Regions from separate parts of the Massilimicrobiota sp. SW1139 genome, predicted to be linked through region 1. Evidence: a T-box and tRNA genes for the amino acid it is inferred to sense, from the RefSeq annotation. Region 1 holds a T-box; the other holds one or more tRNA genes.
The links. A T-box is a leader RNA that pairs with one kind of tRNA and senses whether it is charged. The one in region 1 lies ahead of asnS (asparagine--tRNA ligase), so its partner is inferred to be a tRNA-Asn.
Positions count from the first base shown of each region.

Region 2: it has a tRNA-Asn gene. The T-box ahead of asnS (asparagine--tRNA ligase) is inferred to sense a tRNA for this amino acid. The anticodon was not compared.

Region 1 is NZ_SJOR01000014.1:26,040-36,783, forward strand. It holds gene tsaD (tRNA (adenosine(37)-N6)-threonylcarbamoyltransferase complex transferase subunit TsaD) at 1-943, shown strand, start outside; gene E0K96_RS08445 (redox-sensing transcriptional repressor Rex) at 943-1,581, shown strand; T-box leader at 1,620-1,832, shown strand; gene asnS (asparagine--tRNA ligase) at 1,871-3,256, shown strand; gene E0K96_RS08455 (metallophosphoesterase family protein) at 3,339-4,820, shown strand; gene E0K96_RS08460 (D-2-hydroxyacid dehydrogenase) at 4,792-6,186, shown strand; gene E0K96_RS08465 (folate family ECF transporter S component) at 6,331-7,146, shown strand; gene spoVAC (stage V sporulation protein AC) at 7,349-7,792, shown strand; gene spoVAD (stage V sporulation protein AD) at 7,770-8,777, shown strand; gene spoVAE (stage V sporulation protein AE) at 8,774-9,124, shown strand; gene E0K96_RS08485 (spore germination protein) at 9,121-10,392, shown strand; gene E0K96_RS08490 (hypothetical protein) at 10,460-10,744, shown strand, end outside.
Region 2 is NZ_SJOR01000003.1:103,882-114,625, reverse strand. It holds gene E0K96_RS02960 (penicillin-binding transpeptidase domain-containing protein) at 1-1,451, shown strand, start outside; gene E0K96_RS02955 (hypothetical protein) at 1,670-2,065, shown strand; gene E0K96_RS02950 (hypothetical protein) at 2,062-2,340, shown strand; gene E0K96_RS02945 (VWA domain-containing protein) at 2,363-4,219, opposite strand; gene E0K96_RS02940 (AAA family ATPase) at 4,231-5,868, opposite strand; tRNA gene E0K96_RS02935 (tRNA-Glu) at 5,975-6,050, opposite strand; tRNA gene E0K96_RS02930 (tRNA-Asn) at 6,058-6,133, opposite strand; tRNA gene E0K96_RS02925 (tRNA-Gly) at 6,137-6,210, opposite strand; tRNA gene E0K96_RS02920 (tRNA-Leu) at 6,218-6,306, opposite strand; tRNA gene E0K96_RS02915 (tRNA-Lys) at 6,321-6,396, opposite strand; tRNA gene E0K96_RS02910 (tRNA-Tyr) at 6,403-6,486, opposite strand; tRNA gene E0K96_RS02905 (tRNA-Thr) at 6,492-6,567, opposite strand; tRNA gene E0K96_RS02900 (tRNA-Val) at 6,575-6,650, opposite strand; tRNA gene E0K96_RS02895 (tRNA-Gln) at 6,655-6,730, opposite strand; gene E0K96_RS02890 (aspartate aminotransferase type Ic) at 6,842-8,119, opposite strand; gene E0K96_RS02885 (sensor histidine kinase) at 8,196-9,320, opposite strand; gene E0K96_RS02880 (response regulator transcription factor) at 9,317-10,012, opposite strand; gene E0K96_RS02875 (GNAT family N-acetyltransferase) at 10,133-10,606, shown strand; gene E0K96_RS02870 (CTP synthase) at 10,710-10,744, shown strand, end outside.

The DNA.
Region 1 (10,744 bases):
TGAACTTTTATGCAATGTTGTCGCATCACAAATTGATACACATCGTATGTTTGGTGGAGTTGTTCCAGAAATTGCCAGTCGTATGCACGTTGAATGTGTATCGACTGTCTTAAAGACAGCCTTAAATGAAGCCCAAATCAATATGCAGGATATAGATGCCATTGCCGTTACCAAAGGGCCTGGACTGGTAGGATCTTTACATGTTGGGATGCAGGCTGCCAAAACATTGGCATTAGCTTATCATAAACCATTGATTGGTGTACATCATATTGCTGGACATATTTATGCTAATGAACTTGTCGAAGACATTCAATATCCATGTTTGTGTCTAGTTGTCAGTGGTGGACATAGTGAACTTGTTTATATGAAACATGAATTTTCATTTGAAGTCATTGGTCAGACTTTAGATGATGCGATTGGAGAAGCTTACGATAAGGTTGGACGTGTATTACATTTACCTTATCCAGGAGGACCAGTTATTGATCGTATGGCCAAAGAAGGAAAACATACTTATGCTTTGCCATTACCCATGAATGATGAAAGCTATAATTTTTCTTTTAGTGGCTTAAAATCAGCAGTGATTAATCTTTGTCATAATGCATCACAGCGTGGTGAAGAGATTATTCCTCAAGATTTAGCATGTTCTTTTCAGGAAGTTGCTGTTGATGTTCTGGTTTCTAAAACAATCAAAGCGGCTCAGGATTATCATGTTAAACAGATTATCGTGGCTGGGGGAGTCAGTGCAAATCAGGGATTAAGACAAGCACTGACAAAGCGTAGTGAGATACCTGTTTTATTTCCACCAATGCGCTATTGCACAGATAATGCAGCTATGATTGCTTCGGCAGCACGTGTGATGTTTGAACATCAGAAATTTTCATCACTTGACTTAATGGTCAAACCGTCATATGATTTAGAAGAGGAAAGTCTTGGTGAATCTTAATGGAAAAAAAACAGCATAAAATTTCAAAAGCAACAATGTCACGTTTTCCCGTTTATTTAAAGGCATTGCGTAATATGCAACATGAAGGGCAAAACAACTTTTTATCAAGTGAATTATCTGAAGCAACAGGAATCTTGGATACAACCATTCGTCGTGATTTTAGTTTTTTGACACACAAAGAAACATTAGGTAAACGTGGTATCGGATATGATACAAAGGAAATTATCAATATTCTTAATAATGTTCTTGGTTTAGGGTTAGATGAATCTATTATTTTGATTGGTGTTGGTAACTTAGGAAGTGCCATCTTAAAATATAATCGCTGGCAATATACAGTTGGAAAAATTGTGTGTGGTTATGATTTGGATCAAAATAAAGTTGGAGAACGCTTTGGGGTTAAACTTTATCATATTGATGATTTGGAAAAAACATTTCCTCAAGGCTGCAAGATTGCGATATTGGCTATTAGTGAAAATGTTCAGGAAACAGTCGATCGTTTAATGGATTTAGGCATTAAAGGAATTGTAGATTTTACGCATACACATTTTACAGTTCATAGTGATGTTGTTGTACAGACAGTCGATGTTGTTGTGGCTATTCAGGAATTGATTTTAAAAATGCATGTCAATGATGAATAAAGTATTGAAATTTTGTGAGAAAGATGTTAATAATAGATGTACAGGTAATGATTTGAGAACGTATTATAGTGAAGTTTGATAGCGACTTTTGGATGGTGTAAGCAAAAGAAACTGTTATAATATGGAACACTCAATGAACCGGATAGGAGAAATGTAAGTAGACTATCCCGCTAAACAGCGTTATGGTAAGAGAGCATATTCATGACGAATATGAATGAGGATGGTACCGCGATATTATAGTCGTTCCTTTTAGGAACGGCTTTTTTTATAAAAAGGAGGAGAGAGAGTCATGTTTGAATTTATGACAGTCAGAGAATTGTATGAAATGGTTTTATCTGGGGAAGATTTTGAAACTGAAGGTTTAGAATATGTTGAATTAGATGGATGGGTACGTACAAATCGTGATAATGGAAAAGTTGGTTTTATTGCTTTAAACGATGGAACATATTTTAGAAACTGCCAGATTGTATATTTACAGGAAACTTTATCAAATTATGATGATATCAAACATATCAGTACGGGAAGTGCTATTCGTGTTTTAGGAAAATTAAAACTCACACCTGAAGCTAAACAGCCTTTTGAAATTGAAGCAACACAAGTTGTTGTAGAAGGTGCATGTGATGAAGATTTTCCACTTCAAAAGAAAAGACATTCTTTTGAATATATGAGAGAAATTCCTCATCTTCGTCCACGTGCCAATACATTTTACGCTATTTTTAGATTAAGAAGTGTTTTATCAATGGCTATTCATGAATTTTTCCAGTCACAAGGTTTTGTTTATGTGCATACACCAATAATTACAAGTAATGATGGTGAAGGTGCTGGAGAAATGTTTAGAGCAACAACTATTGATAATACTGAATTTGATAAAGATTTCTTTGGTAAAGAAGCATTTTTAACTGTAACAGGACAATTACATGTCGAAGCATTCTGTATGGCTTTTAGAGATGTTTATACATTTGGACCAGCTTTTAGAGCTGAAAATTCAAATACATCACGTCATGCCAGTGAATTCTGGATGATTGAACCAGAAATTGCCTTTGCAGATCTAGAAGATGATATGGATTTAATTGAAGATATGGTGAAATACTGTATTGACTATGTTTTAGAAAATGCACCTGAAGAAATGAAGTTCTTTGAACAGATGATTGATAAAGAATGTATTCAAAGAATTACTCATGTCAGAAATAGTGAATTTAAACGTATGACATATACAGAAGCTATTGATATTTTAAAACAGGCCGATGTTAAGTTTGAAAATAAAGTTGAATGGGGTATGGATCTCAATAGTGAACATGAACGCTATATCTGTGAAAAAATTGTAGGTGGACCAGTGTTCTTAACAGATTACCCAAAAGAAATTAAAGCTTTCTATATGCGTTTAAATGATGATGGCAAGACTGTTGCAGCATGTGATTTGCTGGTGCCAGGAATTGGGGAATTAGTTGGTGGAAGTCAGCGTGAAGAAAGATATGAAGTTCTAGAAAAAATCATGGATGAAAAACAAATGTCTAAAGAAGGACTTCAATGGTATATGGATTTAAGAAGATTTGGTGGATGTAAACATGCTGGATTTGGACTAGGATTTGACCGTTTCTTAATGTATTTGACAGGTATGCAAAACATTAGAGATGTTGAACCATTCCCAAGAACACCAAGAAACTTAAAATTCTAAAATATAACGGGATTCCCGTTATATTTTTTCATATTCAATTATTTCAATTTGTAGTATAATAAAATTATGAGGTGAAAAGACAGTGAATGAAATCTTCTTTATCAATACCTTTTTTAATATTGTTTATCGTAATGAATCAGCATATATGCGTGATTTATTGATGTCATATGACTATATACAAAGTTTTGTTCAATGGCTTTGCCAACGCCATATTTCGTGTGATATTTTATCTTCTATCACAAGGGATGATTATGCATTGTTGTCACGTTTTATGAAAGCTGAAGATGTGGATCATATTTTGCATAAGCCTTTTTCTAGTGAAATGGAAACAATGGCTCAAACATATCAGGATGCTATTCACATTGTTTATGTGCCTGGATTTGATGAATCTTCTTTTCAAATGACATCTTTTCCAGAGTATGAAAATATTTATTTTTATACGATTTCGGGACATTTTCAACGTGATAATTTATCTTTCTTTGATCCTTTTCCAGCCTTTTTCTGTGCTTTAAATCATGCTGATATGTGGCCAGGATGTTTAATTTTTAAAGGACAACAGGCGGTATTTGCGCCGATACATAATCAAAAAGATTTCTTGCAGTTAACATCCTATATTGAAAATCATATTTGCTTATTTGATGTCTATAATCAGTATCAGGATGATGCCTATTTCATTCAATTGAGTGATTTGCATCTCGGTAAAGATAAACGTCAAAAGGGACTGGAGCGTCTTTATGCTTCATTGGATGAACTGATTCCAAGATTACCTTCTTTATGGGCAGTTAATATTTTGATAACAGGTGATTTGATGGAATCTCCTAATCGTAAAAATATGTATTTAGCCAATGATTTTATGAATAGTCTTAAAAAGCGTTATAAGGCGAATGTGACTTTTATTTTAGGAAATCATGATGTGATTGTTCATGGCTTTAATTTTGCTAGAAATCAAAAAAGTAAAGTGATTGCTTATCTGCTTGGTGAAAATGTCAAAGTTTTAGAACAGGAAAAAATCGTTATTATTAAAATGGATACAACAAGTGAAGGAAACTTAGCGAGAGGAAAAGTAGGAAAAAGACAACTTGATGAAATAGATGATGAATTGTCAGCTATTGATCATTTAGAAGAATATACATTATTAGTGATGTTGCATCACCATGTTTATCCCATTAATAAAGCAGAGTTTATTAAAACCAAATGGCATGAAAAAACATTTATCAATCGTATTATAGAAACTTCAAAAGTTCTGGTTGATGCACCATTATTAATTGATTGGCTACAAAAACGACATATTCATTATGTGTTTCATGGCCATAAGCATTTACCTTTTTTTAAAAAAGAAGATGATTGTTATTATATTGGGGCAGGAAGTGCTACGGGTGGCTTAAAAGAAAGTCGTAGCCGTTATATTTCCTATAATGTGATGAAATATAATATTCATGAACAGAAAATGAAAATCTGTATGATTTTTTATGATGATAAAGCTAAGGCTGAAAGACAAAGAGTAGAAGTTTATTTATTTGAGGGAGGAAATAATCATGAAATTAGTAGATCGCATGAAAGATGAAGAATTAGGAACAGCTATACTGTATAATTTTACAAAAGGGTTTGGAAAACCTGTACCATTAGAATTGTATGATGTTGTTTTACCACTTCTTTATCATGATTTTATAAGAGAACATGTTTTAACATATACGTCATTACAGGAGTGTATCTATCAATGTATACAAAATGAAAAACATTTTAAACAACATCTTTTAGAAAAAATTGAAGATGATAAAACAATGACATCTAAAGCTTTAGGTGTTGCAATGATTCAGCATATTTTAAAATTTGAAATTGTAGATACTGTGATGTGTGGGGTGGCTTTACCAACTGATATTTTAGATTTAAATGAAGCTATCTGGCTTGGAAAACTTTTCCAGGATGTTTCCCCAGAAGATTTTATGACATTATTAAAACAGGAAGATACGCATATTGTTGTTTTACAAAGTGCTTCTGTTGGAAAAGATGTTGATTTGTCAAAAATTGCTTCTTTAGGACAAGTGACCATGTATGAAGATACAAAACCTTCAGAAATTAAAGGTCGTATTTTAGGTGCTGATATTGTGATTACAAATAAAAATGAAATGACAAAGGAAGTGCTGGAAGGTTTAAAACATTTGAAATTAATCTGTTTATTTGCGACAGGAACGAATAATGTTGATTTAGAATATTGTCGTGATCATGGCATTAAGGTCGCTAATGTAAAAGATTATTCGACTAAGACAGTTGCTCAACATACGTTAGCTTTATTGATGCATTTGGTAGAGAAAAATGTGACATATGATCATTTTGTTAAATCAAAAGCATATTGTCAAAGTCAGTGTTTTAGTTATTTTGATGATGTTTTCCATGATGTTGCTTCTATGACTTGGGGGATTGTCGGATTAGGTCATATAGGTCGCCAAGTCGCAGGTATCGCAAAGGCTATGGGTGCTAAAGTTCAATATTATTCGACAAGTGGTCAAAATGCAACCAGCGATTATCAGCAGGTTGACTTTGATACTTTGTTAAAGACATCAGATATTATTAGTATTCATGCACCATTAAATGAAAAGACACATTATTTATTTAATGAAGAAGCTTTAAGAAAAATGAAACCAATGGCATATCTCATCAATGTTGGACGTGGTGGTATTATAGAAGAAAAAGCTTTAGTGAAAGTCTTGAATGAAGGACATTTAGCAGGAGTTGGCTTAGATGTCTTTGAACATGAACCATTATTAGAAGATGATGTGCTTTATTCTATTCAAGATATGAATAAGGTTATCTTCACACCACATATTGCCTGGGGTTCTATTGAAGCAAGACAAAGATGCGTAGATGAAGTTTATGAAAATATACTTGCCTTCTTAAAAGGAGAAGAAAGAAATATTGTCAATAATGAATAAATCGTGTATGATAGAAAAAAATAAAAAAAGAAGGAGGAGTCTACGTCAGTAGCAAAGCATGTACGGTCTTATGATCGGAATTAACGCCTGTGGACTAGAAATGAGGATGAAGCAGGAAAATTTTGTTATATGTAGCATGATGTTATGGAACAAATTATTATTGCAATCATTATTATTGCACTCGGTTTTTATGTATTTAAGTTTTATCCTTTTGAAAAAGGAAATGTCATGAAATTAGTGATAGCAGCTATTTTTATTATCTTAACAGCTATCTGTAAAAGATTGGCTATTATGATTCCGTTGTTTGGAGCTGAAAGTCTTAAAATTGGATTTGAATATATTCCCTTGATGTTAGCGGGATATTTCTTATCACCAAGTTATGCCTTTATTGTTGGTTTGTGTAGCGATGTGATTGGTTTGATTTTAGTGCCTACAGGATTTCCATTCTTTGGATTTACCTTAGGAACAATTCTTGTCAGTGTCATTCCGTCATTGATTCATGAACATTCAAAAAATATCAGCCCACAAAATGTTTTACGCATTGTGATTGGACTGATTTTGGTATTAGGTATTGGTGCTTCCATTTATATTGGACAGCTTGATTCAGTGAGTATTTCTGAAACAGTGTATCATCTTCAATCACAAGATAAAATCACACTGATAAGTATTTGTCTGTTGTTATCATTGATATTTATGATAGTGATTGCATTTTTAAAACGTAAAATTAATGCACAGGAAGCCAAAACCTTTTCAACATGGGTTTTATGTGTTGTCCTTACGGAATTGGTTGCCACTTTATGTTTAACACCATTATGGTTAGATATGATGTATCAGATTCCTTGGACAATCTCACTATGTATAAGAGTTGTTAAGGAATGTGCAGTTTTACCAATTGAAATTTTTATCGGTTATATTCTGATTCCTATTTTAAATAGAATATGGGTACGTTTAGAAAAATGACAACAAGAATTAAGATTCTTGTTGTTTTTTGATTTCATGTCCATCTTCATCAACTTCAATCACTTCAAAAAAGTATTCAAAGATACGCGTTAAAAATTTTTTCATGATTCATCATTTCCTTTCAAGAAGAGTATATGTACAACAAAAAAAATCATGTTTGAAAAGTCAAAAAATGTAAACACTATGTAAGAGGTGATGAAAAATGGATCGTAAAGAATATGATCAGTTGGCTGAATCTTTGAAACCAACTGGACATAAGATGAAAAATGCGTTTTATGCATTTTTGTATGGAGGTGTCATTGGTGCTATTGCACAAGGTGTTTTAGAGTTTTTTATGAATGTTTATCATGTTAAACAAGAAGATGCAACACCTATGATGATTATTACATTAGTTTTTATAAGCTGTTTGTTAACGGGATTAGGTATTTATGATAAATTGGCTCAAAAAGCAGGAGCAGGGACATTTATTCCCATTACTGGTTTTGCTAATAGTATGACATCATGTGCTTTAGATAGTCAAAGTGAAGGATTGATTATGGGGATTGGCAGCAATATGTTTAAGCTAGGAGGAACTGTCATTACATATGGCATTGTCAGTTCAGCACTGCTGGGAGTGATTCGTTATGTCATTACACTTTTTGGGTAATTCGGTGACTTTAGAAAATGTCTATATTGCTTCTTCGGGAACAGTCTGTGGACCATTGGAATATTTAGGACCATTAGGAAGTTGTTTTGATAAAAGTTTACAGGATTATCATTATGGTGAAAAATCATTTGAAAAAGCCGAACGTAAAATGTTAAGAGATGCCTTGGATATTTGTTTGAAAAGAGAAAAACTGAAATATAAAGATATTGATTTATATTTAGGAAGTGATTTGTTAAATCAGATTACATCTGTCAACTATCTGGCAAGAGAACTGCCTCAACCCTTTGTTGGATTATATGGCGCATGTTCAGGTTTTGCCTTGTCCATGGCGATGGCTGGCTTGTTGATAGATGCTGGCTATGTAGACAAAATTGTGACAATGGTATCAAGTCATAATGCAACCGCTGAAAGACAATACCGTTATCCTGTTGAATATGGTGTCCAAAAAAAAGACACAACAACCTTTACAGCGACCGGAGCTGTGTCCACTTTATTAACCAATCAGCCACAGTCTGTAAGAGTTGAAGCTATCACATTAGGACGTGTCATAGATTACTCGCAGAATGATGCTAATGATATGGGACGTGCCATGGCACCAGCGGCCTTTGATACTCTCATGAATCATTTTCAGGATTTAAAACGCACTTTTCATGATTATGATTTGGTTGTGACAGGAGATTTATCTATGTATGGTCATCAGATTTTAAAAGAAATGCTGCAACGTCATAAAATGGATGTTGTGCGATATAACGATTGTGGATGCATGTTATATGATTTATCTTCACAGCCTGTTTTTCAAGGTGGCAGTGGCTGTGCCTGTAGTGCTTTGGTGACAATGGGTTCATTATATCCACAACTTAAAGACAAAAAATTAAAACGTGTGCTAGTTGTTTCAACAGGAGCCTTATTATCACCAATGATGAGTGCACAAAAAGAAAGTATTCCATGCATTGCTCATGCCATCAGTTTGGAGGCGATAGAATGAATTATATCATGGCTTTTTTGTTTAGTGGTTTTGTTTGTCTGATAGCTCAACTTATTTATGATCATAGTCGTTTGACACCTGGTCATATTACCAGTTTATTTGTTGTTTTAGGGTCATTTTTAGATCTTTTCCATATTTATGATCGTCTGGTTGATATTTTTCATGCAGGAGCATTAATACCTATTACCAGTTTTGGACATTCTTTAATGCATGGAGCCATGGCAGCTACCAAAGAGTATGGTGTTTTTGGTATTGCAATGGGAATGTTTGATTTAACAGCGGCTGGAATTAGTGCAGCTATTCTCTTTGGATTCCTTGTGGCTATTCTTTTTAAACCGAAATCATGAATAATTCTTATGATTTGAAACATCGTATTTTAAATTTTAAAGGAAGACTGGTTCATCTTTATTTTTTAGCCAGTTTATCTAACGATGTTTTGATTTCACGACTGGTAGAAGGTATTGAAAATAGAGAAGGAAAAGATTTAGAAAACTGTATCAACATGGGAGATGTTGAAATCGTTTCTACAAATCAGATTCAAAAAATTCAAAAAGCTGTTCTTGGTGGTAATAGTGCTTTATTTGATGGTGAAATCACCTATTTAATGGATACCAAAAATTTTCCGAATCGTGCTATTCAAGAACCAGAAACAGAAAAAAGTGTCCGTGGAGCTAAGGATGGCTTTAATGAGTCTATCTTAAATAATACAGGGTTGATTCGTCGTCGTATTCGTTCACCTGAATTATGTTTTCATTTAACAACAATGGGAACGCAAAATCCCATTGATATTGCCGTGGCTTATCTGGAAGATAAAGTTGATCGACAAGTCTTACAACAACTTTTAACTCGTATTTCTCAAGTTCAAACTCAAGAATTTATCATGACTGATCGTGCTATTGAAGAAGTTTTATTGAATCAGGGATATAACCCTTTTCCTTTAGTGCGATATAGTGAAAGACCTGATATTGTTGCAACCCATATTCAACATGGTTATATTGCGATTATATGTGATACATCTTCTTCTATAGTGATGTTGCCAACAACTCTTTTTGAAATCTTAGAACATGTTGAAGAACATCGTCAGACACCATTGATTGGGACATTTATACGATTAATACGTATGATTGCAGTTTTTTTATCCATATATCTTGTTCCTATTTTTGCTTTAAGTTCATCCTTTTTACAATGGGATTATTCCTTTTTTATACAGATTCTTATTATGGAATTATCTATTGAACTCTTACGTATTGCGACTGTTCATACGCCACAATCATTGTCTAATGCGATGGGATTAATTGCAGCTATCTTACTTGGAGAATTTGCTATTCAGCTTGGCTTTTTTTCAGAAGATATTTTGATGTTTTGTGCGATTGGAACCGTAGGTGGTTTTGCAACCCCTAATTATGAATTATCACTGACCAATAAATATATCAAAATCATGATGATTATCGCCGTTATGTTATTGAATATTTATGGATTTATTATGTTTAATCTGATTTTTTGGATCAGTTTAGCACGTATCAAAACCTTTGGCGTTTCTTATTTATATCCCTTGTATCCTTTCCATGGTAAAGAATTATTACGCTTTTTTATTAGACAACCTAAAAAAGATTAATATCTTCTTAATCATTTCTTAAAGAAGATATTTTTTTATTTTGATAAACTCTTATAGGGTGATCAATATGACACATAGATTGATGAACGCTTTTTTGATTAGTATGTTGCCATTGTTTTTTATACAATATAATCCATTATATAAAATGGTTGTGATAGATTGGTTAAATCTTTTAGCGTGTATAGGTATTCTCTTTTATTTGATAGGTGTATGGTCTCATCTTTATCAAAGAAGACATGGCTGGTTTTATACATTTTTAGGTTCTTTTGTACTTGTTGTCGCAAAGATGGGCTTATTGATTGTTTTTTCACAGGAAAAATATTTGATGAATGCTATGCTTTTTTATAATGTT
Region 2 (10,744 bases), on a different contig from region 1:
ATGGTGAAAATGATTACGACCAACTGGCTGAGTTGTTAGGTTTAACAAAAGAAAGCATTCAAAAAACAATGAGTGCATCATGGATTCAAGATGATTCCTTTGTTCCATTAACAACAATTCCATCAACAGATACACAGTTAGAAAACCAATTACTACAAATTCCAGGAGTACAGCTCAATACAGTTGAAGTTCGTACTTATCCATATGGTGAAGTGACATCACATTTAACTGGATATATGCAACAGGTGACTGCTGAAGATTTAGAAAAACATCAAGGTGAAGGTTATACAGAAACATCAATGATTGGAAGAAGCGGTATTGAAGCAGCATATGAAAAACAGTTAAAAGGAACAAATGGGGCAACAATTTCTATTGTTGATGAAAATGGAAGTACAAAGAGTACAGTTGCTACGCAGGAAAAACAGGATGGACAGGATATTACATTAACGATAGATATTGATTTACAAAGAGATTTATATAATGCATTTGATGAAGATCAAAGTGCATCAGTCGCTATGAATCCAACAAACGGTGAAGTTTTAGCTTTAGTCAGCACACCATCTTTTGACAGCAATGATTTTATTTATGGTTTTTCAACGGAAGAATGGGATGATTTAAACAATGATGAAGATCAACCATTAACAAATCGTTTTAGAGCGACTTGGGTGCCTGGTTCAACAATGAAGTCTATAACAGCAGCCATTGGATTGGAAACTGATTCTTTAGATGCATCTAAAGATTTTGGAGCTGAAATGAAATGGCAAAAAGATTCTAGTTGGGGAGATTATTTTGTTACAACTTTACATGCACCAAATCCAAATAATTTAAGAAATGCTTTAATTTATTCTGATAATGTTTATTTTGCGAAAGCAGCATTAGAAATTGGAAAAGATAATCTTGAAAAAGGATATAAATCTTTAATGATTGGAGAAGATATTCCTTTTGAATTGGCTCTTACAAAATCACAATATACAAGTGATTCATTTGATGATGAAATACTAATTGCAGATAGTGGATATGGACAAGGACAGATTCTTATGAATCCAGTTCAAATGACATCTATTTATAGTTCTTTTATGAATGATGGTAAAATGATGACACCACATGTTGTGAAATCAACAGAAACATCAGTTTGGGCAGAACCATTTTCTAAAGAAACAACTGATGAAATTAAATCTGATTTGATTCAAGTTGTTGAAGACAATAATGGAACTGCATATGCTTTAAATAACAGTCAATATCAGTTAGCCGCAAAAACAGGAACTGGAGAGATTAAAGATTCACAAGATGATACAACAGGAACAGAGCTTGGATGGTTATCTGTTGCTTCTACTGATTCATCAAAACCAATTGTCATTACAACAATGGTAGAAGATGTCAAAGGTCGTGGTGGAAGTAATTATGTTGTTAATGGTGTTAAACAGCCACTTATGTCATATTTACAAAAATAACGGAGTGATGACTCCGTTTTTTAAATACTTTTTTTTGAAAATATAAAATAGCTTTACTGTAAAAATGAATATGTTATACTGATAGTGAGAAGAGATATTATTTTAAATATTTAAATTATTTTCATATCAAATAATATACTATAAAGATAAGGTAGGTGAAAAAGGTATGAAAAGAATAGGAATGTTTGTATTGAGTGCAGTTTTAGCTTTTGCTATGAGTGGATGGATGTCAAGTCAATGACAATCAGGTTGATATGGTAGAGGTGGCAGAAAAATTAGTCAGTTATTCACAAGAAGTCATGCAAAAGACAGAAGAAGATCCCAGTGATATTGCATCACAAGAACAAATCTATCAGGACATGGAAGCTGAATTTCAAGATGTCATGGAAGAAGATACACTTAAAGATGTCCAAATAAAAATTGTGACATTTATCATGAATGAGTTATCATCGTATTCATTACCTGTCACAATTCAATCTGTTTCTATTGAAGAAGGTGATAGTCAAGTTTTGACAGTTAAATTCAAAGATCAAAACCAAAAACAGGGAGACGTTATTTTAAGAATGCAGGAAAATAATGGAAAGATTTCTTATGTAGGAGTTTATGGAAAATGAATAGGAAAATAGATCAATTATTTATAAAGATACAATGGTTTATTATTTTGATAGCAGGTATATTTTTATTGCTTCATGGAACGCATCAGAATTTAGTTATTATCATATGGATATTTTCCATATTATGCAATGCTTTTTGGGCAAGAGGAAGTTGTATTGCAAATATAGAATATACTTATTTTCGTTTGTTTCGTCGCTATCCAACAATTTGGTTAGCCATCAGATTGCTGTTGGTTGTGATGATGTCATTATTCGTTATTGGATATACAATATAAAAACATCTCAAATGAGATGTTTTTATATTGCAATTTCTTTTAATTTGTTAATGAGCATATCGGGTAAAGTTTGTATATCTTCTATAAATAAACTGTTAGGATATGTTTTTGTAATTAATGGGGCAGTTTGAATACCAATTCCAATGACATCTATATTCTTATCTTTTTTATAAAGATGTGTTAATTCATGAATATGTTCAACACCATGAGTATCACCATCAGATAATACAAAAACAAAACCTTTTCTTTGTCTTTTATAGTCAGCTAGTTTTTTTAATACATATTCTAAAGCTATATCCTCATGTGTTCCACCAGATGTATGCATTGCAAAGATACGATCTAACATATATCTTTTTTGACAGTCTTGAAAAGATATAATTTCAGTGAGTTGTACTTTGGTTTGTCCTAAAGCTTTATGAGATGAGATGCAAAAGGGGATTTTTAAAGTTTGTAATACTCTTGCCAGTTCAAAACAGCCTTTCATAGTATTGATTATTTTTTCTCCGCTCATTGATTCACTTGTATCGACAAGAATATAAACGCATAAATCTTTCTTTTGACCTTGTTTATGTTCCTTAAAAACACGACCATCTAAAGTGGCGCGGTAAAGATTTTGCTGATCTAAATGTCTACCATATTCTAATCTATGTTTTGTACGACTTTTAGAAGCATACATTCTTTCACGTTTAAACAGTCTTGCCAGTTTATTACTTCGGACTATACTTTCATGTTGACTTCTTAAAGCAATAATACCATATTGAGTTGGTGTTGTTCTTTCTAAAGGAGATAAAACAATAGATTGTTCAATAGTTGATTGATATGTTTGGGTTTGAAGCCTTTTTTCTGATTGTTTTCTTTGTTTTTCTTCACGTCTATGAATATCTTGTAAAATTTGATGATTATTTGTTTTTTCTGCTTCATTTTCTAGAGATTCAATACGTTGAAATTCTTCATCAGAAAGATTCATTTTGTATTTTGTTGGTGTTTCTTGTGGCTGAGTATCATTGGAATTACTCTTTTGAAATTGAACAGCAATTTCACTGGACATTTGTGAAAAAAGACTGTTAGAGATGCCAGATATTTGAGAGCCGTTTTGAATAGTATCGATGATTTCTTTGACAGTTTCTTCCATAATAGGTGAACAGAGCTGTAAAATCATTTGAGCTATTTCTAAACGTTCAGTTGTATTATGGGTTTGTAAACGTCCCTTAATAGCAAGCTTTCTTATTTCAGTAAAATGCTGATGCAAATAGTGTGGCAGATAAACGATGCTATCATTTAATTTAAAGCGATAACCATAAGTGCAGATAGCCATTATTTCTCTAATGATTTTATCCATAAGAAATGAGGTATCATGATGATTATGGTTTTCTTTCATAAAAGCCAGTATGATGGCTTGTCTGGCATACATTAAAGCATTCCATGTTTCAGGATATTCTATTCCCATAGCATTTTCAACAGCACCTTCTTCAATGGCTTTTAAGACTAATGGAAGATTGGTTTGATAGACATAATGGAAAAGAATGTCTTTCAAATCACGATACTTGATTTCTTTATTTAAATATGCTTTGGCACTTTGATTGGCCATGTTTAAAGCTTCAGTGGCTTTTTGATAGACATGGGATAGCACTTGAAAATCAGTATATAACAAAGAAGCCAGTTCGTGTAATTCCAGACCTTCCATAAACATGGCATAACCTTGAGGATGAAAGTTTGCAAGATAACGATAAGGGGCTTGTTCGCCTAAAACAATGAGTGCTTTTTGATTTTGGATTTGTGAATAATGCTGATTGCTTGTATCTATTTGTAATTGAACAGGCATTCTGGCATAGAGAGCAGCATTTTTTTTAAGTTTTCTTTTTTCATCTTGAGATAACATATTTTATACCTTTATGCTTCCTGTTCAACAAATTCATGAACGATTAATGACATCACTGAAGAAGCAGCACCGTTTGTTGATAAAATTTGACGAACATCTTCCAGATTAAGAATTTCATCATCTTCCTCAGCTAATTCAGAAATAATAGTGACTAGACTGGCACGTAATACATCACCATCTAAGTCAACTGTTTTATTAGCCCAGTTTAATAAGGTTCTCAAGTCAATTCTTTGTGTTGTTTCATTTCCTTCGTTTATAATAACATTATTGAAAGCATCGAGTAATGATGCCATTTGAGTTGCTGTTTTTAAGTCGATATCTGTTTCCTTGACAATAATTTGTGCCATTTTATCAATAGGTAATTGACTGATTTTTATTTTATTTTGAATACGTGATTTATGAGAAAGGTTCATTTCATTCGTTCCAGCATAACCAATATTCATACTTTCAGCAAATCTAAACAAAGGATGTGCATGAATAATTTCACCATTATCTAGTATTTTTTGCTTTGTACCATCGAGAACATCATTTAATGAAGAAATAATATCACTATCAACCATATTAATTTCATCAAAAATAAACATTCCACCATATTTCATCATTAAACTTAAAGGACCATATTCAAAAATGGTTTCACCATTTCTTAAAACATATTTTCCAAATAATGTTGATTCATCAATAGAACGACTTCCAACCATTTTCAGTGATGGTAAACCTAATGCCCCAGCAACACAAAGTAATTTTGTTGTTTTACCAGTTCCTGAAGGACCATAGTATAAACAAGACCAAGTTTTTCCTCTTTGAAACGATTTGATTAAATCAAAATCATTTTGATCTAAAAAATGACGATTTTGCATATATAAACGTTCATTATCTTTAATAGATTCCTGTAAAAATAATGGAAGCTTTTGTTTTTCCTGATCACTATAAAGAGGATTGATATCTAAAATAGTATAAGAAGCTGTGGATAAAGATTCATAAATTTTTTCTTGAGATTGTAAATCAAGTAAGAGATTTTGAGGATCTTTTTGAAACAGAAAGGTTTCACATAATGATTGTGTATTAAATGTAATATGTTGATGTTGCATAAATTCTTCAACAGAATCATAATGTAAAGATAAGAAACAGTCAGGTTGATTCATCATTTCTTTTACAAGTTCAATGAGTCTATTTGCTATATATAAAACATATTTATATTCATTGGCATCCCATTGTTGACCATGCTCATGTTGTGACATATCAATATGGCGCCAATTTTCATAAATATCAGCAAATTCTTCAATCTGATATTGATTATATAAGTAATTAATAGCTGTTAAAAGTAAACGATATAGACTATCGCTTTCTTCATTGATAGTTGCCATAATAAAACGATGCTCATGAAAAGAATATTCTAAATAAGCTTCTATTTTATTTTGATGAGTGATTTGAAATAAAAGAGAATGCTCATGGATAAAAACAAAAACAAAATCATGTTGATAGTGACTATGAACAATACCTTGTATAGCTTTAGCAGTATCATGTTGATAAGGATATGTTGTGTGAGGGATGAGCTCATCTGTGCTTTCAGTCCCATATAGAATCATGTCACTATGATATCCTGGTGAAATCGAATAGGGTTTAAATTGTTTAAGTGTATCAAGTATCATATATCTTACTCCTTTTCTGTTTCATATTATAACATGTATCAGACATATCACAAATTATGTGCTTATATAAATAAAAAAACGATCATAAGATCGTTTGCTTGAAAAATGGTGACCTGTACGGGATTCGAACCCGTGAATGCATGCGTGAAAGGCATGTGAGTTAACCGTTTCTCCAACAGGCCATAAAAATGGCGCTTGAAGTAGGACTCGAACCTACGACCGATCGGTTAACAGCCGATTGCTCTACCAACTGAGCTATTCAAGCGTATGGAGCGGGTGATGGGAATCGAACCCACGTAGTCAGCTTGGAAGGCTGAAGTTCTACCATTGAACTACACCCGCAAAAGAATGGTGCCCAGGGCCGGAGTCGAACCGGCACGGATTTTAAGGTCCGCAGGATTTTAAGTCCTGTGCGTCTACCAATTTCGCCACCTGGGCATATGTGCTTTTAATGGTGACCCGCAGGCGACTCGAACGCCTGACCCTCTGATTAAAAGTCAGATGCTCTACCTACTGAGCTAGCGGGTCAAAAGATGGTGGGGAGGGGCGGATTCGAACCACCGAACCGAAAGGAACTGAGTTACAGTCAGCCGCGTTTAGCCACTTCGCTACCTCCCCGTATATGGTGCCGGCTAAAGGACTTGAACCCTCAACCTACTGATTACAAGTCAGTTGCTCTACCAATTGAGCTAAGCCGGCAAATAAATGGTGGAGGTTAACGGGCTCGAACCGCTGACCCTCTGCTTGTAAGGCAGATGCTCTCCCAACTGAGCTAAACCTCCAACATGGCTGGGATAGCTGGATTCGAACCAGCGCAATGACAGAGTCAAAGTCTGTTGCCTTACCGCTTGGCTATATCCCAACAGTGCTTATTTAATATAACAATTTTTTAGAATATAGTCAATATTTTTTAGTGGAAAAGTTGAATTTTTTTCAAATTCAACTTGAAAAAAAGATGAATCCATGGATTCATCTATAATTTTAATAATTTTTCTACACTAACAAGCTTTACACATAACACAAAAAGTTCTGTTGCCTGTTTTAATTCATCTAAAGGTGGATATGAAGGAGCAATTCTGATAATGGAATCATGGGGATCATGACCATAAGGGAAAGTTGCACCCGCATCAGTTAAAATAACACCTGCTTCTTTACATTTTTGAACAATATTTTTAGCACAATTGTCCATAGCTTCAAAAGTAATAAAATATCCACCTAATGGATGAGACCATGTTCCAATATGAAGTGGTTTTAATTCTTTATCAAAAATATCTAATACCATTTCAAATTTAGGTCTTAATAATTCAGCCTGTTGACTCATATGATCTTTTAAATCTTCAATGCTTTTAAAATATTCAGCATGTCTTAATTGATTTAACTTATCATGACCAATAGATTGAACTGTTAAATGTTTTAAAATATCTTTTTTATTATTAATTGATGTAGCCATAGCCGCTACCCCAGCTCCTGGGAAAGTAACTTTTGATGTTGAACAGAATTCAAACACAAGATCAGGATTTCCTGCTTCTTGACAAGCTTCAAGAATATTTTTGACATGATCTTGATGATGATCATAAAGGTGATGAATAATATAGGCATTATCCCAGAAAATTCTAAAATCTGGAGCAGCAGGTTTGAGATGTGCAAATCTTTCTACAACTTCATCAGAATATGTTATTCCTGATGGATTAGAATATTGAGGCACACACCATATACCTTTTACCGATTCATCATTATTCACATATTTTTCTACCAGATCCATATCAGGACCATTTTCATCCATAGGAATAGATATCATTTCAATGCCAAAACGTTCTGTAATAGCAAAATGACGATCATATCCAGGCACAGGACATAAAAATTTGACTTTATCTAAACGACACCAAGGTGTATGTCCTAAATATCCATGTGTAAAACCACGACTGATCTGGTCAAACATGATTGTTAAACTTGAATTTCCATAAACAATAATATGTTCAGGTGTTGTTTCTAAAATATCTGCAAATAACTGTTTGGCTTCATCAATTCCATCTAATATACCATAATTACAATAATCTTTTTTATGTGTAAAATCATAATGACTATTAATAACATCTAATAAAGGCATAGAGAGTTGAACTTGACTAAAATCAGGTTTACCACGAGCCATATTTAGCTGTAAATGTAAATCTTTCATGTCTTGGTATTGTTTGCTTAATTGTTGATGTAAAGTTTTTAATTCATCTTGATTCATATCTTGATATGCTTTCATTTTTAATCCCCCACTTTGAAGTCATTGTACCTTTTCATTCAATAAATTGCAATCTTTATTCGATAAGAAAAAATATTTATTCATTTGTATGTAATCTATGTAAAATCACAATAAATGTTGTTTTATCCTGGTGACCCGTAGCTAAGATTTCTCCATTATGAATTTGAATAATATTTTTAGCAATCGCTAAGCCTAAACCAGTTCCACCAGTTGATGAAGAACGAGATGCATCACTGCGATAAAATTTATCAAAAATATATGGTAAATCAGCACTATCAATAGGATTTCCATAATTCATAATTTTGATAGTAACAGTTTCTTCATCATTGATAACTTCAATTTTAATTTTCTTTCCATCCTGTCCATATTTTACTGCATTAGATAAAAGATTATCGAAAACTCTTGCGATTAATTGTCCATCCCCATTAATAAATAAATTATTTTGACTGATTTTCACTTCAGGCGTAATATGATGTTCCTGAAATGTTGGGTAAAACTCATCAACAATCTGTAAGATTAACTCAGTAATATTAATGGTAGCCATATGAATCTTGACATTGGCCTGATCTAAGCTTGTAAACTCAAATAAATCATCCATCATGCTTTGAAGCCTTTTTGATTTTTCATAAGCCACACTTGAATATTTTTGTATTTCCTCTTTCGTTAATTGCTGGTTATTCTTAATTAACTCTAAATAACCCACAATAGTTGTCAGAGGTGTTCTTAAATCATGAGCAACATTTGTAATTAAATCATTTTTTTGTTTTTCAGCATTTCTTTCGGCATCATAGGCCATACGTTCATTTTCTTTAAGAATTTCACTTTCTTTTTCCTTATCTCTTAATGTTTTCGCAAGAGCATTAATATTGGCTGCTAATAACCCCAGTTCATCATCATATTTGATAGGGGCTTCGACCTCATAATCACCAGCAGTGACACGTTGAATAGTTCCACTTAAAACATCAATATATTTTAAAGTGATATTCATTAAATCAAAAAAAGTAACTAAAAAAATTAATAAAGAAATAAGAAAAGCAATGAGGTATAACCACTCATAAGGTAAATGAAAAACATTGGTATGTTGTAAAATGATCATTAAAGCAACATCACATAAAAATGCAATCAGATAAGCAACAATGATATTAATAAATAAACGCCATCGAAAACTACTGATCAATAATCTTTGTATTTTCTTTATCATAATTCAAATTTATAACCAACACCCCAGACAGTTTTAATGTGTCGAGGATTTCTTGGCTGCCTTTCTATTTTTTCTCTTAATTTTCTAATATGAACCATAATTGTATTATTAGAATTATGTGATTTAACATGCCATATCTTTTCAAAGATATCTTCAATAGAAAAGACAGTTCCAGGTTGACTTGCTAATAAGATGAGAATTTCATACTCAATGCGTGTTAAAGCTAATGGCTTTCCATCTAATGTCACTAGCTTTTTTTGTGTATCAATCATTAAATCGGTTGCTTCAATAATATAAGAAGAATGATGAATCGGTTTATTCAAGACATGATAACGTCTAAGTTGTGATTTGACTCTGGCAACAAGTTCCATTGCATTAAATGGTTTACTCACATAGTCATCAGCACCAGTTAATAATCCTTCAATTTTATCATTATCAGCTGTTTTTGCAGAAACAATGATGACAGGAACGTTGTATTTTTCTCGAATCATTTTCAATGCTTGAATACCATCTATTTCAGGCATCATGATATCCAAGATGACAAGATCAATATGATATCGAGGAATATCATCTATAAGAGAAGATGCGTTATATCTTTTTTCAACAGTATATCCTTCTTGGGTTAAATAGATTTCAATTAAATCAGTAATTTCTTTTTCATCATCAACAACAAGAATATGTGGATTTTCCATATAGATCGCCTCCTATGCTTATTATATAGAAAATAATCAAAACGACAATCATTTTTATAAAATAATAAGCTAAAATATATGTTATAATGATGTATAAAAATAGAAAAGGGAGTTTATCATATGAATATCATATTTGAAAAAGCGAGTAGAAAAGATGTGCCAATCATACTACAGTTTATCAAAGATCTGGCACGTTATGAAAAATTAGAAAATGAAGTCATAGCGACAGAGGAATTAATTGAAGAATGGTTATTTGATAAAGAAAAAGCAGAAGTTATTTTTGCGGTTGTCGATCATAAAAAGATAGGTTTTGCTTTATTTTTTCATAATTTTTCAACATTTTTAGGACGTGCAGGTCTCTACTTAGAAGATTTATATATTATGCCAGAATATCGTGGACATGGTTATGGTAAAGCCATGATTAAAGAACTTGCAAGAATTGCAGTCACACGTGGATGTGGAAGGCTGGAATGGTGGTGTTTGGATTGGAATCAGCCAAGTATTGATTTTTACCTTTCATTAGGTGCAAAAGCCATGGATGAGTGGACTGTTTATCGTATAACAGGTGAATCTTTAAGAAAATTATCAGAATAATAAGAAAAAATAATTGCTTTGATAAATATTTTTTGCTAGAATAAGAAAGGGCACTCTGGCTTTCCGCTAGGGTGCATTTTTATTTGTGAAAGGAGAGAATAAAATGGCTAAATTTATATTTGTAACTGGTGGAGTTGT